DNA from 2 places in the Streptomyces sp. NPDC053755 genome. Region 1 is predicted to be linked to the other one. Evidence: riboswitches for the same ligand, from Rfam matches in the RefSeq annotation. Region 1 holds a riboswitch; the other holds the start of a gene.
The links. A riboswitch is a leader RNA that binds a small molecule or an ion and turns the genes downstream of it on or off. The one in region 1 is predicted to bind thiamine pyrophosphate.
Positions count from the first base shown of each region.

Region 1 (4,797 bases):
CAGGACGGGCAGCATCGTGCGCACGACGAACGGCACGCCGACCAGTGCCTGCGCGAGCGGTACGAGGATCCAGCTCGCCCGCAGGTCGAGCGGTGGTTCGTCCAGGGCGATCAGGAATCCGAAGCCGACGGTGACGGCGGAGACTCCCAGCGGCAGCATGAGCAGCGCGTCGAAGCCGCGCACGAACCGCCCGGCCCGCCGGGTGAGGGCGGCCGCGGCGAGCCCTCCGACGGCGACGGCGATGACGGTGGCGACGAGGGCGTACCGCAGGGAGTTGCCGATGGTGTCGGCCAGCGGGACGAGGAAGGTGCCGGAGGCGTCCACGCTCCACAGGGCGCGGTAATAGTCGAATCGGTACCCGCGTGGGGTGTCGAGGGAGCGCTCGACCAGCACGCCCAGCGGCAGCACGATCAGCAACGCGACCGACAGCAGCACGCCGCCGAGCAGCGTCCACTGGCCGGCGCCCTCCGGCCGGTGCGCGGTCCGCTCGGGCGGGACGAGCCGCAGGGCCGTCTCGCGGCGCCGTACCGTCCGGGCGTGGAAGGCGAGGACCGCACCGACGGCGACGAACTGCGTCAGCGTGAGGACGGCGGCCGTCGACAGGTCGAAGCGGTCGACCGTCTGCCTGTAGATCTCGGTCTCCAGGGTGGAGTACGCCGGCCCGCCGAGGATCTGGACGATGGCGAAGGAGCCCGCGGTGAAGAGGAACACCATCAGCGCGGCCGCGGCGACGGCGGGGCCGAGGGCGGGCAGGGTCACGGTCCGCCAGGCGGTCCAGCGGGAGGCGCCGAGGACCCGGGCGGCCTCCTCCTGGCGCGGGTCGAGCTGGGACCACAGTCCGCCGACGGTCCGGACGACGACGGCGTAGTTGAAGAAGACGTGCGCGAGGAGGATCGCCCAGACGGTGGTGTCGAGGCGGACGCCCCACTGTTCGTCGAGGAGCCCGCCGCGCCCGACGAGGGCCAGGAAGGCCGTGCCGACGATGACGGTGGGCAGCACGAAGGGCACGGTGACGAGGGCGCGCAACAGCGCCTTGCCGGGGAAGTCGAAGCGGGCGAAGACGTACGCGCCGGGCAGGGCGATCAGCAGGGTCAGCGCGGTGGAGGCGAGCGCCTGCCACAGCGTGAACCAGAGGACGTCGAGGATCTCCGGCCGGCTCAATGTCTCGCCGAACCGGCCGAACTGCCACGACCCGTCCACCCGGATTCCGCGCTCGACGATCGAGGCGACGGGCCAGGCGAAGAAGAGCGCGAAGAAGGCGACGGGCACGGCCATCAGGCCGAGCCGCGCCGCGCTCCCGCGCGCCGCCCGGGCGGGCTTGCCCCGAGCGGGCACGTCCTCGGCGGGCTCTACTTCAGGACGAGTGACGACCACTGCTGGATCCACTGGTCACGGTTCTCGGCGATCTTCTCGGGCGCCATGGTGTGCGGCTTGTCGATCACCACACCGTGCCGGGTGAAGAGCGCGGGCAGGGTGGCGTCCTTGGCCACCGGGTTGACGAACATCTGGAGCGGCACGTCGTCCTGGAACTTCTTGGAGATCAGGAAGTCGATGAGCTTCTTGCCGCCCTCGGGGTTCTTCGCCCCGTTCAGGAGGCCCGCGAACTCGGTCTGCCGGAAGCAGGTGCCGGTGGAGACGCCGGTGGGGGCGGTCGCCGGCTGCGGCTCGGAGTAGAGCACCTCGACCGGCGGGCTGGAGGCGTACGACACGACCAGCGGCCGGTCGCCCTTGGCCTTCCTGCCGCCCGCGGATCCGGAGAACTCCTGGTTGTAGGCGAGCTCCCAGCTGTCGACGGTCTTCACGCCGTTGGCCTTGAGCTTCTTCCAGTAGTCCTGCCAGCCCGCGTCGCCGTAACGGGCTGCGGTGCCGAGGAGGAAGCCGAGGCCCGGGGAGGACCGCTCGGGGTTCTCCACGACGAGCAGGTCCTTGTACGCGGGCTTCGCCAGGTCGTCGAAACTCTGCGGGGGCGTGAGCCTCTTGTCCGCGAAGTACTTCTTGTCGTAGTTGACGCAGATGTCGCCGGAGTCGATCGGGGTGACCCGGTTCTCCTTGTCGACCCTGGCCTCGGGGGCGACCCGGTCCAGGCCCTTCGCCTCGTACGGCACGAAGATGCCGTTGTCGAGCGCGCGGGACAGGAGGGTGTTGTCGACGCCGAAGAAGACGTCGCCCTGGGGGGAGCCCTTGGTCAGGATCTCCTTGTTGACGGCCTCGCCGGCGTCGCCGCTCTTGAGGACCTTGACCGTGAGGCCGGTCTGCCGGGTGAACTCCGCCAGCACCTCCTTGGAGGCGTTGAAGGAGTCGTGGCCGACGAGGGTCACGGTCTTCGGGGCGCGCGCGGCGTCGCCCTTGTCGCTCGCGCCGCCGCCGCACGCGGCGAGGGTGGTGACGCCGAGCGCGCCGACGAGCGCGGCGGCCACCGTCTTCTTGGTGCTCACTGGAATTCCTCCTGGGTATGACCAGGAAGAGACGCGGCCCTGCCCACCCGAGGGTGGGCAGGGCGCAACAGCTCGAGTAACGACCGAACTTCCTACCCAGAATGACCTGGGCGAGGTTCAGAGGGTCTGCGGTCCGGTGACCGCACTCTCAGCGCTGTGGCGCTCCCCTGTCGGAATATGGAGATGTGTTCGACCTCAGACTACAAGGTCAGCGCTCCGAGGCCGCGAGCTGTCCACAGGCACCGTCGATCTCCTGCCCGCGGGTGTCGCGGACGGTCACCGGCACGCCGTGCGAGGCGATGGCCTCGACGAACGCCTTCTCGTCCTCGGGACGCGAGGCGGTCCACTTGGATCCGGGTGTGGGGTTGAGCGGGATCAGGTTGACATGGACGCGCTTGCCCTTGAGGAGCCGTCCGAGCAGGTCACCCCGCCATGCCTGGTCGTTGATGTCCCGGATGAGGGCGTACTCGATGGAGATCCGGCGGCCGGACTTCTCCGCGTACTCCCAGGCGGCGTCGAGGACCTCGCGGACCTTCCAGCGCGTGTTGACGGGCACGAGGGTGTCGCGCAGCTCGTCGTCGGGGGCGTGCAGGGAGACGGCGAGCCGGCACTTGAAGCCCTCGTCGGCGAAGCGCAGCATGGCGGGCACGAGGCCGACGGTGGAGACGGTGATGCCGCGCTGGGAGAGCCCGAGGCCGTCCGGCTCGGGGTCGGTCAGCCGCCGGATCGCCCCGACCACCCGCTTGTAGTTCGCGAGCGGCTCGCCCATGCCCATGAAGACGATGTTGCTGAGCCGCGCGGGGCCTCCGGGGACCTCCCCGTCGCGCAGGGCCCGCATGCCGTCGACGATCTGGTGCACGATCTCGGCGGTCGACAGGTTCCGGTCGAGCCCGGCCTGCCCGGTGGCGCAGAACGGACAGTTCATGCCGCAGCCGGCCTGCGAGGAGATGCACATCGTGACGCGGTCGGGGTACCGCATGAGCACGGACTCGACGAGCGTGCCGTCGTGCAGCCGCCACAGGGTCTTGCGGGTGGTGTCGTCGTCGCACGAGATGTGCCGGACGACGGACATCAGATCGGGCAGCAGCTCGCCCTGCAGCTTCTCGCGGGAGGCGGCGGGGATGTCGGTCCACTCGGCGGGGTCGTGGGCGTACCGCGCGAAGTAGTGCGTGGACAGCTGCTTGGCGCGGAACGGCTTCTCGCCGATCGCGGCGACGGCCTCCTTGCGCTCGGCGGGCGTGAGGTCGGCGAGGTGCCGCGGCGGCTTCTTGGCTCCGCGGGGGGCGACGAAAGTGAGTTCTCCGGGCTTGGGCATGGTGCTACCAGTGTCGCAGACGCGCGCTGGTGGCCCGGGGCGCCCAGGACCGCCTCGGCCCGTCTCGGGCCGCCTTGCCGCCGTGGGCCGCCGTGGGCCGGGTGCGGGCCGCCCTTGCCGCCGTGGGCCTCCGTGGGCCGTCCCCGGCCCCGTACCGGCCGGTGCGCGGCTCGGGACACCCGGCCCAGGTGGCGGCGCCTGCCAGGCCCGCGCGTGACCCCACCCCGTCGGACGTCGTTCGCCCGGCGTGAAGAACACCACGCGCGTACGCGCCGCCGCCGCCCTCGCCGGGGCCGCTCTCGCCCTGTCCGCGGCCCCCCACGCCACGGCCGACGCTTCGGGAGGGGCCGGGCTCGTCGACCTCCTGGGCATCGCCGGATCCGCCGGCGGTGAGGAGGGCTCGTCCTCCCGGCACGCCGATGGCCCGGGCCGGGACCTCCGGTCCCCCGGCGGCGACTCCGGAACCCGGACGACGATCAGCGGCAACGCGGCCGAGCAGAGCATCGGGAGCTGAGTTCCAAGGCGGCATCGGGGCCGGTCGGAGCACGAGAGGGCCCCCGCTTCCGACGCGGGGGCCTCTCTCCGCCTGCCGGCTCATGCGTACCGGCGCGGCCGGGGCTCTACTCCTTGGGAATGGCGTTCACGCACTCGGAGAACGGCTTGCTCGACACGCACTCGAACACCGGACCCCACTTGCCGCCCTCGCTGGCGCCCTTGGTCACCGTGTCGGCGCACGACGGGTCCGACAGGCCCCACAGCGATCCGTCCGGCCAGCCGGCCTCGCTCGTGCGGCTCTCGATCGCGTTGACGCAACCGGTGGGCGCACCGAGGCTCTTGACCGCCTCCAGGAACTCCTTGTACTGGGAATTCTGGGTGGCGCCGTCGAGCTGGTCGACCGTCGCCTGGGCGGCGTTTCGCTCATCGTCCGACGCGTCCGGGTTCTGGACCGTCACCAACGCCTGGGCGTTGGTCTCCAGGACCTGCTGGATCTTCTGCTGATCCTTCGGGTCCTTCGGCTTCGTCTTCGGGCTCGCGGCCGCCTTCAGA
Region 1 is NZ_JBFASK010000033.1:41,267-46,063, forward strand. It holds gene AB0K65_RS26240 (iron ABC transporter permease) at 1-1,275, opposite strand, end outside; gene AB0K65_RS26245 (thiamine ABC transporter substrate-binding protein) at 1,350-2,435, opposite strand; TPP riboswitch at 2,507-2,614, opposite strand; gene rlmN (23S rRNA (adenine(2503)-C(2))-methyltransferase RlmN) at 2,644-3,750, opposite strand; gene AB0K65_RS26255 (hypothetical protein) at 3,998-4,264, shown strand; gene AB0K65_RS26260 (hypothetical protein) at 4,371-4,797, opposite strand, start outside.

Region 2 (4,797 bases), on a different contig from region 1:
GAACGGCTGATGGATAACCCTGCGCATCCGGCCTAGGCGATTTCGGGAAACCCCCTGTCACCCTGTGGCGTAACCGGAATACCATCGGCACATCCGTAGCAGGCTCTCCTCCGTTTCCGCCAACCGCCCGCACGTCCGCGGGCTGTCAGGCCCTACGGAGCATCGGGGGATGCACATGAACGTGGCTCCGCACCTGCTGACCGAGGACCGCTCCGAGTTCGAGCGCGTCCTCGACGACGCACTGCGTCACGCGCACGACCGTCCGGACCTCGCCGAGGTCGGGACCAGACTCACGGCCGCGCAACTGCGCGCGATGGCGCTGAGCGCGACGGCCCTGATCACGGCCGCGGCCGCGCCCGAGTACGACCACTTCGTGAAGATCCGTGAACAGGGACGCTCAAGCGGTACGAGTGTCATGGGCGCCGTCCTCGCGGCGGACGGCGACGGGGCGAGCGGCGGTCCCGGCGCGGGCGTCATCGCGATCGTCACGGTCCTGGCACCCGTGCTCGCGGGCACCGCGGCACTGATCTTCCTGCTGGTCGGGGCCGTGCTGAAAGTCCTGGCCCCGGCACTGCAGTTCGCCGACACGCTGCTGACGGCCGGCTGGTTCTTCGGCGCCGTCGCCGCGGCCGGGCTGCTCTGCGCGGCCGCCGGACTGCTCGTCACGGCGCTGCGCAACAGAGCCACCGAGGTGGCGGCGGATTCCGGGGCCGCCGCGGGGGACGAGCTGTCCCTCGCGAGGGACGCCTGGCGCCACGCACTGCTCGAACGCGGGATCGTGCCGTTCCTGCGAGAGGCGCTGGCCGACCCCGGCGCCGCGCGGCCCACCCCCACCCCCAGACCCCGCCCGGTCTCCCGGATCCCGAAGGTCGGGTACAGCGGCCCGGACTTCTCCAGCCCAGGCGAGGGCGCGTCGGGCAACCGCCCGTCATACAGCAGTCCCGACTTCTCCAGCCCGGACTTCGGGCCGCCCGAGAGCGTGCCGGACTGACACCGCCCGAGAACGTGCCGGACCGACCACCCGCGCACATCCCGGACCGACGCTGTCCGCGCATGTGCCGCACCGGCCCCTGCCCGCGCGCTTACCGGTCTGACCAGCGGGGGCGTCCGAAGAAGCGGCCCGATCGGGTACGGGCCGCACGGCCCCCCGCGGCCATGCGGTCCGTACCCGGGCCCCCACCCGCCCCGGAGACGACGGGGCGGCGTCCCGTGGCTAATCCGCCAGCGGGAGGTACACCCGGTTGCCGGCCGCGGCGAACTCCGCCGACTTCTCCGCCATGCCGGCCTCGATCTCCTGCGACTTCAGGTCGCCCCCGTGCTCGCGCCGGATGTCCTGCGAGATCTTCATCGAGCAGAACTTCGGACCGCACATGGAACAGAAGTGCGCGGTCTTCGCCGGCTCCGCGGGCAGCGTCTCGTCGTGGAACTCGCGGGCCGTGTCCGGGTCGAGCGCCAGGTTGAACTGGTCCTCCCAGCGGAACTCGAACCGCGCGTCCGACAGCGCGTCGTCCCACTCCTGCGCCCCCGGGTGCCCCTTCGCCAGGTCCGCCGCGTGCGCCGCGATCTTGTACGTGATGACACCGGTCTTCACGTCGTCGCGGTTCGGCAGGCCCAGGTGCTCCTTCGGGGTGACGTAGCAGAGCATCGCCGTACCCCACCAGGCGATCATGGCGGCGCCGATGCCGGAGGTGATGTGGTCGTAGGCGGGCGCGACGTCCGTGGTCAGAGGGCCGAGGGTGTAGAACGGCGCCTCCTCGCAGATCTCCTGCTGGAGGTCGATGTTCTCCTTGATCTTGTGCATCGGGACGTGGCCCGGGCCCTCGATCATCGTCTGGACGTTGTGCCGCTTGGCGATCGTGTTCAGCTCGCCGAGGGTCCGCAGCTCGGCGAACTGCGCCTCGTCGTTGGCGTCCGCGATCGAGCCGGGGCGCAGCCCGTCACCCAGCGAGTAGGTGACGTCGTACGTCGCCAGGATGTCGCAGAGTTCCTCGAAGTTCGTGTAGAGGAAGTTCTCCTTGTGGTGCGCCAGGCACCAGGCGGCCATGATCGACCCGCCGCGCGAGACGATGCCGGTCTTGCGGCGGGCGGTGAGCGGCACGTACGGCAGCAGCACGCCGGCGTGGACCGTCATGTAGTCGACGCCCTGCTCGGCCTGCTCGATGACCGTGTCCTTGTAGATCTCCCAGGTCAGCTCCTCGGCCCGGCCGTCGACCTTCTCCAGGGCCTGGTAGAGCGGCACGGTGCCGATCGGCACGGGGGAGTTGCGCAGCACCCACTCGCGGGTGGTGTGGATGTTGCGGCCGGTGGACAGGTCCATGACCGTGTCCGCGCCCCACCTGGTGGCCCACGTCATCTTCTCCACCTCCTCCTCGATCGAGGAGGTGACGGCGGAGTTGCCGATGTTGGCGTTGACCTTCACCAGGAACCGCTTGCCGATGATCATCGGCTCGATCTCCGGGTGGTTCACGTTCGCCGGGAGTACGGCCCGACCTGCCGCGATCTCCTCGCGGACGACCTCGGGGGAGACGTTCTCGCGGATGGCGACATACTCCATCTCCGGGGTGATCTCACCCCGGCGGGCGTACGCGAGCTGCGTCACCGCCTGGCCGTCGCGGCCCCGCCGGGGCAGGCGCGGGCGGCCGGGGAAGACCGCGTCGAGGTTCTTGAGTCCTCCCCCGCGCGGCGAGGTGTGCTTGATCCCGTCGTCCTCGGGGCGGGCCGGGCGGCCCGCGTACTCCTCGGTGTCGCCCCGTCCGATGATCCAGTTCTCGCGCAGCGGCGCAAGGCCCCGCCGTACGTCGGTGTCGATGGCGGGGTCGGTGTACGGCCCGGACGTGTCGTACAGCGTGACGTCCGTGCCGTTGGTGAGGTGCACCTGGCGGACCGGTACGCGGAGGTCGGGGCGCGATCCCTCCACGTACCCCTTGTGCCAGCCGGGCTTGCGCTCGTCCTGGCTGGTGGCAGGCGTGCGTGCATCCTGAATGGTCATGAGACCGATCTCCCTACGCCGGCATTACCCGGTAACAGGTTCGGCGGTCGGCGCAGCCTCTTCCCGTACGTACGTCATGCGCGCGTACGGTGATCAGCGCCCTCTCAGCCCGGTGCTCCGAGCTCCCGCGTGTGCAAAGGTGCCACCACGCTAGCGTCAACCCGGGCGTGCTGAACAGTGGGCCCCCGCCGTTCTTGCGATGATCGGTCGGTGACTTCCTCGCAGCAGACCCCCGGACCCCCTGGCAACGGCGACGGAAACGGCGGTGCCGGCGACGGGCGGAGCGACGGCCGCGGCAGGCACGGGCACGCGGAGCGCGGGCTCGTGGAGCCCGGGCACGACGCTGCCGGACACGCCCATGCGCATGCGCACGCCCATGGACCCGCCGCTCCCGTCTCCCGGCACCTGCGCAAGGTCATCGCCGCCGTCCTGATCCCGTTCGCCACCGCCGTCGTCGTCGGACTCGCGGTCCTGTGGCCGGGCGGGGCCCCGGCGCACGAGCGCACCGGCGTCGGCTTCGACCGGCAGACCGAGCAGGGCAAGGTCGTCTCGGTCGAGCGCGTCGACTGCAAGGACGTGAACGCCGCCCAGGTGCCGCCGACCGGCGACACCTCCACCCCGCAGGGGCGCGAGGCGGTCAACGCCCGGCAGGGGCAATGCGCGAAGGCCACGATCGAGGTCACCAGCGGCGCCGACCGGGGACGCACCTTCGTCGAGATCGTGCAGCCGGACGCGCCCCGGCAACTGAGCGAGGGACAGGGCGTGATCGTGGCGTACGCCCCCGACGCCCCACGCGACCTGCAGTATTCGGTGACCGACGTGGACCGCAAGTTCCCGATGATGCTGCTCGCCGGCATCTTCGCGCTGGCGGTCGTGCTCGTGGGCCGACTGCGCGGGCTGATGGCCCTGATCGCGCTCGCCGTGAGCTTCCTGGTGCTCACCCTCTTCATCCTGCCGGCGATCCTGCAGGGCTCGAACCCGCTGGTGGTGGCCGTGGTCGGCGCGAGCGCGATCATGCTCATCGCGCTCTACATGTGCCACGGCCTTTCGGCCCGCACCTCGGTCGCGGTGCTCGGCACCCTCATCTCCCTGCTGCTGATCGGGCTGCTGGGCTCGCTCTTCATCGGCTGGGCCTCGCTGTCCGGCAACACGGACGACAACACCGGTCTGATCCACGGCCTCTACCCGGACATCGACATGTCGGGTCTGCTGCTCGCCGGCGTCATCATCGGATCGCTCGGCGTGCTCGACGACGTGACGGTGACGCAGACGTCGGCGGTGTGGGAGCTCCACCAGGCGGACCCGCGCATGGGTCCGCGCGCGCTGTACCGGGCCGGTATCCGGATCGGCCGGGACCACATCGCCTCGGTGGTGAACACGCTGGTGCTCGCGTACGCCGGTGCGGCGCTGCCCCTGCTGCTGCTGTTCTCCATCGCCCAGAGCAGCGTGGGCACCGTGGCCAACAGCGAGTTGGTCGCCGTGGAGATCGTCCGGACGCTGGTGGGGTCGATCGGCCTGGTCGCGTCGGTGCCGCTGACCACCGCCCTCGCGGCGCTGGTGGTCTCCGCCGACCGCCCGGGCGCACCCGGTTCACCGGGCGGACCGGGCGCAGCTGGCGCGCCGGCGGGGCGACCGGCCAAGGGGGGTCGCCGCCGCCGGGCGAAGTGACCCCGAGAACGGACCGGCCGGGGGGCCGAGAACACGACGGACCGATCGCGGTGCGACCGAGCGTGAGGCGGCCGCCTTGCGGGGCGGGGTCCCGGACGCCGCCGTTCCGTCTCAGCCGGCGTTCTCCTCCGCGAGAATCC
Region 2 is NZ_JBFASK010000001.1:475,634-480,430, reverse strand. It holds gene AB0K65_RS02150 (metallophosphoesterase) at 1-10, shown strand, start outside; gene AB0K65_RS02145 (hypothetical protein) at 170-991, shown strand; gene thiC (phosphomethylpyrimidine synthase ThiC) at 1,214-2,989, opposite strand; TPP riboswitch at 2,983-3,128, opposite strand; gene AB0K65_RS02135 (YibE/F family protein) at 3,314-4,657, shown strand; gene AB0K65_RS02130 (SsgA family sporulation/cell division regulator) at 4,769-4,797, opposite strand, start outside.
Region 2: linked by a shared signal. The riboswitch ahead of thiC (phosphomethylpyrimidine synthase ThiC) and the one ahead of AB0K65_RS26245 (thiamine ABC transporter substrate-binding protein) in region 1 are both predicted to bind thiamine pyrophosphate.